2 regions of the Kandleria sp. genome follow, and region 1 is predicted to be linked to the other one. Evidence: predicted binding sites of a transcription regulator. Region 1 holds the regulator's gene; the other holds the start of a gene.
The links. The regulator Rex, encoded in region 1, represses fermentation and respiration genes when NADH is low (regulators of the CRP and FNR family bind a similar motif). The targets are predictions, from matches to a motif close to GTGAANNNNTTCAC.
Positions count from the first base shown of each region.

Region 2: the regulator Rex is predicted to act here: its motif matches at 1,720-1,733, upstream of adhE (bifunctional acetaldehyde-CoA/alcohol dehydrogenase).

Region 1 is NZ_JAGBIX010000096.1:41,431-44,866, forward strand. It holds gene tsaD (tRNA (adenosine(37)-N6)-threonylcarbamoyltransferase complex transferase subunit TsaD) at 1-866, shown strand, start outside; gene J6L95_RS10300 (redox-sensing transcriptional repressor Rex) at 870-1,517, shown strand; gene asnS (asparagine--tRNA ligase) at 1,522-2,916, shown strand; gene J6L95_RS10310 (metallophosphoesterase family protein) at 2,986-3,436, shown strand, end outside.
Region 2 is NZ_JAGBIX010000005.1:30,204-33,639, reverse strand. It holds gene adhE (bifunctional acetaldehyde-CoA/alcohol dehydrogenase) at 1-1,628, opposite strand, end outside; gene J6L95_RS00735 (ATP-binding cassette domain-containing protein) at 1,963-3,436, opposite strand, start outside.

The sequences.
Region 1 (3,436 bases):
AAATTGCCAGCAGAAAGCATGTAGAATGCGTTTCAACAGTGTTGAAGGAAGCTTTACGTACTGCCAATATCACAATTGATGATGTGGATGCAATAGCTGTCACAAAAGGTCCAGGATTAGTCGGATCGCTTCATGTTGGGATGCAGGAAGCGAAGACTTTAGCTATTGCGACTAATAAGCCGCTTATTGGCGTACATCATATTGCTGGGCATATTTATGCCAACGCAATTGAGAATACAATTCATTATCCATGTCTTGCCCTTGTCGTATCAGGGGGACATACAGAACTTGTCTATATGAAAAGCGAGTTTAATTTTGAAGTCGTAGGAACAACATATGATGATGCAATCGGAGAAGCTTATGATAAGGTCGGAAGAGTACTTCATCTCCCTTATCCTGGAGGACCAGAAATCGATCGTATGGCACACTTAGGTGAACATACTTACGATCTTCCAGTACCGCTTCTAGATGACAGCTATAATTTCAGTTTTAGTGGATTGAAGAGTGCTGTTATCAATTTAAATCATAAGTTTGAACAGCGTGGAGAAGAAGTCAGAAAGAATGATTTAGCTTGTACATTCCAGGATGTTGCTGTGGAAGTGTTAAGTACAAAAGCCATTAAGGCAGCAGTGGATCTTAATGTAAAAGAAATCATTGTAGCTGGTGGTGTAAGCGCAAATAAGGGATTAAGAGAAAAGATGGCCAAGAGCCCCGTTCCTGTTATCTTCCCACCAATGAAATACTGTACAGATAATGCGGCTATGATTGCTTCAGCAGCAAGCGTCATGTATCGTCATGAGAAGTTTTCAGAGCTTGATATAAGCGTGAAACCACATTATGATCTTGAAGAGGAAAGTGTAGGATAGTTTATGGTGGAAAAGAAACAGAAAATTTCACGTGCGACAATGGCACGTTTTCCAATTTATCTAAAAGCATTACGTACAATGGGACAGGCTGGAAAGGAAAGTTTTCTTTCTAGTGAACTTTCAGAAGTAACGCATATCCAGGATACAACAATCAGAAGAGATTTTGGTTTTCTTCCTCAGAAGGAAACTCTTGGAAAACGCGGATATGGCTACGATACAACACATATTATTGATGCCTTAAGTGAAGTGTTGGGATTAGGACTAGATGAACCAATCATCCTTCTTGGTGTCGGTAATCTTGGAAGTGCCATATTAAAATACAACAGATGGAAATACACGGTCGGCAAGATTGTCTGTGCTTATGATCGTGATAAAAATATTATCGGAGAAAGATTTGGGGTAGAGATCAGAAATATTGAAGATCTTGAATCATCATTCCCTAAAGAGTGCAAGATTGCCATTCTCGCCATTTCAGAAGATGTGCAAAGTGTAGTAGATCGATTAGTAAAGCTTGGAGTAAAAGGTATTGTAGACTTTACTCACAGCCACTTTACTGTTCCTGAAGGAGTCGAAGTACAGAATGTAGATGTTGTTGTGGCAATTCAGGAACTCGAACTTAAAATGAAAGCGAAAGCAAATGAAGAGGAGTAAAAAAATGTTTGAATTTATTACAGTAAGAGAATTATATGAAATGATTCTATCAAACCAGCCAATGGAAACTGATAGTTTAGAATACGTTGAATTAGAAGGTTGGGTAAGAACAAATAGAAATAGCGGTAAAATCGGATTTATCGCCTTAAGCGATGGAACTTATTTTAGAAACTGCCAGATTGTTTATGAAAAGGAAACATTAAAGAACGCTGAAGAAGTTGCCCATATTTCAACTGGTTCATCAATCCACGTTACCGGTAAGCTTAAAATCACTCCAGAAGCTAAACAGCCATTTGAAATTGTTGCTACTGCAATTGAAGTAGAAGGAAGCTGCGATGAAGATTACCCATTACAGAAGAAGAGAACTTCATTTGAATTCTTAAGAGAAATTCCTCATTTAAGACCAAGAGCAAATACATTCTACGCTATGTTTAGATTACGTTCTGTCTTATCAATGGCTATCCATGAATTCTTCCAGTCACAGGGATTTATTTATGTGCATACACCAATCATCACTGGTAATGATGGTGAAGGTGCTGGAGAAATGTTTAGAGCGACTACTATCGACAACGATGATTTTGAAAATGACTTCTTTGGTAAAGAAGCATACTTGACAGTAACTGGACAGCTTCATGTAGAAGCATTCGCTATGGCATTTAGAGATGTTTATACATTCGGTCCTGCCTTCAGAGCTGAAAATTCTAATACGACTAGACATGCCAGCGAATTCTGGATGGTAGAACCTGAAATTGCTTTCGCTGATCTTGAAGATGATATGGATCTTATCGAAGATATGGTAAAATACTGTATTCAGTATGTATTAGATAATGCACCTGAAGAAATGAAATTCTTTGAACAAAGAATTGATAAAGAATGTATCAAGAGAATCACACATGTCAGAGATTCACACTTTGAACGTATGACATATACAAAAGCTATTGAATATCTTGAAGAAGCAATCGCTAATGGTGTGAAGTTTGAAAATAAAGTATACTGGGGTATGGATTTAAATGCTGAACATGAAAAATACATCTGTGAAGAAATCGTTAAAGGTCCAGTATTCTTAACTGATTATCCAAAAGATATCAAGGCATTCTACATGAGATTAAACGATGACAAGAAGACAGTTGCAGCTTGTGACCTTCTTGTACCAGGTATCGGTGAATTAGTTGGTGGAAGCCAGAGAGAAGAACGTTACGATGTTCTTGAAGCGATGATGAAAGAAAAGAACATGACAACTGATACACTTCAGTGGTATATGGACTTACGTCGTTTCGGTGGATGTAAACATGCCGGATTTGGTCTTGGATTTGATCGTTTCTTAATGTACTTGACAGGTATGGGCAATATCAGAGATACTGAACCATTCCCACGTACTCCACGTAATCTTAAATTCTAATGAAAAAGGGCTTATGCCCTTTTTTCTTTTTTTCAATATTGATAAAATAGAAACAAGGATGGTGGTCATATGAATGAATTTGATTGTATTAACATTTTCTATAATATGATATACGGGCAAGATACAGCCTTCATGAGAGATGTTTTTGAAACATATGAACATTTCTGTTATTTTCGTGAATGGCTGTTTCATCGTGATATATACATGCCTTCATTTAATATCATTGACCAGACTATATTTTCTGTTGCGAAATCTTTTAATTCAGTAAATGAGGTAAGACACGTTCTACATGGTGATATCCGTGAAGAAATTAATGAAATAAGGAGTAAATATGCGCCTATGACGCATATTATTTTCTTCCCCGGTGTCAATGAGGAACCATGGCCAACTTTCTCGTGGGATGATCCTCATGTGATGATACATAATATCAACTATAAGATTGATGAAACACATCTGGTTATGGATGATCCTTTCCCAGGATGTCTTGATGCAATATTAAACATTGATAAATGGCCAGGTG
Region 2 (3,436 bases), on a different contig from region 1:
ACGTCGAAGAATAATTCAATATCAACTTTATTACGTCTTCTTCTGATTACATCTTCAATCTTAGCAACATATCCAAGGTTATACATACCTCTATCAGTAACGATCATAACCTTTTCCATATCTCTCATATCTCTTAGATACTTAATTGAATTACGTTCAAAGTATACCTTTGGAGGAAGTTTAACCCATTGCATATTATTGTTACGTCTCCCTATTCTCTTAATATTTAATAAATCAGCTGTACTTACGTTGTTAGATACAGAGTTGTGTCCGTAAGAACCGCATCCTAATGTTAATGAAGGTAAGAATGCATTGTAAACTGAACCAATTCCACCGAATGTAGAAGGTGCATTTTCAATAACACGGATAGCTTTTACACGCTTACCAAATTCTACAGTGATATCATGATTAGCAGTATGAATAGCTGCAGAATGACCTAACCCGTTGAATTCTACTGAAGCTTCTGCTAAAGCGATACCTTCATCAGTTGAGTTAGCTTTTTCCATAGCTAATACAGGAGATAACTTTTCTCTTGTCATTGGTTCATTAGGACCAATTTCTTTACATTCTACTACGATCATCTGTACATCATCAGGTACTTTGAATCCTGCCTGTTCAGCGATCCAAGTTGCATTTTTACCAGCAACTTTACCATTTAATTTAGCGTTTTCTACACCTTCGCTGTAAGCTTCAAATCCAAACATGAATTTTTCAAGTTTCTTCTTTTCTTCAGCGTTAGCATAATAAACATGGAAACGACCTAATTCTTTCTTGAATTCATCATAGATTTCTTTATCTACGATAACGTTCTGTTCAGAAGCACAGATCATACCATTATCAAATGTTTTTGATAAATAAACATCATTAGCTGCCATTGGAATCTTAGCAGTCTTTTCTACATATGCAGGAACGTTACCAGCACCTACACCTAAAGCAGGCTTACCACAAGAATAAGCTGCCTTAACCATTGCATTACCACCAGTTGCTAAAATAGTAGCAACACCTGGGTGATTCATTAATGCATTAGTAGCATGCATCAATAAAGAACCATCTTCTACGTTCTTTAATGACATTGGTAACCACTGAATACATCCTTCTGGTGCGCCGGCTGCAACGGCAGCATCATACATTACCTTCGCAGCTGCAATTGAACAATCATGTGCACCTGGATGGAATGAGAAAATGATTGGGTTTCTAGTTTTCATAGAAATCAATGATTTAAAGATAGCTGTTGAAGTTGGGTTAGTTACAGGAACAATCCCTGCTACAACACCTACTGGTTCAGCAATTTCAGTAATACCAGTTAATGGATCTTCATTGATGATTCCAACTGTTTTAGTATGTCTCATATTGTTTGTTACATACTCACAAGCAAATAAGTTCTTCACAGCCTTATCTTCAAATACCCCACGCCCTGTTTCATTAACTGCCATTTCGGCTAATGATCCATGATGATCAAGTCCTGCAACTGACATCTTTGCGACGATGTAGTCTACAGCTTCCTGATCTAGCTGTTCAAACTTTTTAAGAGCAGCCTGTGCTTTCTTGACCATTTCGTCAATTGCAGCATCAACTTGCTCTGTAGTCTGCCATTCTTTGACATCTTTTGTTACTTTCTTTTCAGCCATAATATGTCCTCCATCTATTTACAAAATACTCTTTTTTTATTTTGTCTATCGTCATAGTACACTATGAATATATAAAACACAAGATTTATTTGTGAAAAAATGCACGAATTAGGTTTTTAGTTTCTTGTAAACGTTACCAGTTTCTATTTTTCCAAAATGAATGCGTTATCATATTCATATTAGTAGATTATATCATCATCACCAATACACTGTCAAACGCTTACATTTTAGAGAAATTTGACCATTATGAGCCAACAATTTCTTTTTTTGCCTAACTTTTAACAATCAAAATATATGTCATTTTACTAAAAAAGAGACGAAAATCGTCTCTTCTCTACTCACTTCTTAACGAAGTAACTGGATCTTTTTTAGCAGCAATTCTTGATGGGAAGAACCCTGCCACCAAAGTCAAGAATACGCTGATTAAAATCAGAATCACGCCATATTCAAGCGGCAATCTTGCCACTTGATCAACATCGACAAGCGACTTCACAATGGCATTGATTGGAATACATAGCAACAATGTCACAATGATCCCAAATACCCCTGAAAGCAGTCCTTCAATAAATGTCTCCGCATTGAATATCTTAGAAATACCGTTCTTAGAAGCACCCAGCGCTCTTAAAATACCGATCTCTTTCGTACGTTCCAATACAGAAATATAAGTGATAATCGCAATCATGATAGAAGATACCACAAGTGAAATAGCCACAAAGGCAATAAGCACATAACTGATTGTATCTACAATAGACGTAATGTTCTTGGTAACTACGCCAATAAGATCAGTATAAGTGACTTTCTCTTTATCATCGCTTACCTGCTTATTATAACTGTTGATAAACTTATCAACCTTCTCCTTTCCATCAAAACTATTAGGATAGATGGAAATCTTTGAAGGCTGTCCTTCAGTATAATAAGAAAGCTTTGACAGCATTTCATCATAACTTGTAGGTGTCGTATCAGACATCTGAGCCAATAATACCTGAAGCTGATCTTTAGAAAGATTCATATTCATTGAACCTTTTAGTTTACTCATATATTTCTTCATGTAATTTTGCATATACTTTTTCATATAAGAAGACATCTGGCTCTTCATCTTTGAAGCCATCTGTTTCTGATATGTTTTCATATAGCTTTGAGCATACTTTTTCATGTAGTCACGTACCATCTTTTGGCCTACATCCGTTTTTAGATATGAGGAAATATATTTCTGAAGTTCTTTCTCGTTAACATTAGCCTGAGGATTCACAGTTGCCTGTTTTTTAATATAATCTTCAATCGCATTATTAAGCTGTGATTGTGTCATTCCTTCAGGAAGATAATCTTCAATCTTAGCATCTTTTGTATACTCTACAAATGTTGCGGTGTATGTGACATCATTAGTAACCTGCACATTGGTAATCTGTCTGCTTGTAAGAAAACCATTAGGACCCATCCATCCTACAAAGACATAGTCCTTCTCTTTAGTAGATTCTCTTTTTGGTGTTTCAAAGCTCAACGCATTAAGCGTTTCACCTTCATTGATCTGTTCACTATGAATAACATCTCCATTATAGTTCTTAAATGTCACAGTATAGCTCTTAGGCATTTCTGTTTCTTTTAAGATAGGAAATCTTAACATACGTGAGACATTTGATCCAGTAGGATTAATCTGATAAAACGGGTTCTTATTTGTAGAACTCTTTTCACCAAACTTCTTTCCTGTTAAAACATTGATCTTAGGATTATTAAGCTGCTGCTTCACTACTCCAGAATCAGCAGTAAGCTTCAATAGATAATTAGAAAGCGAAGCATCATAACCAATTCCA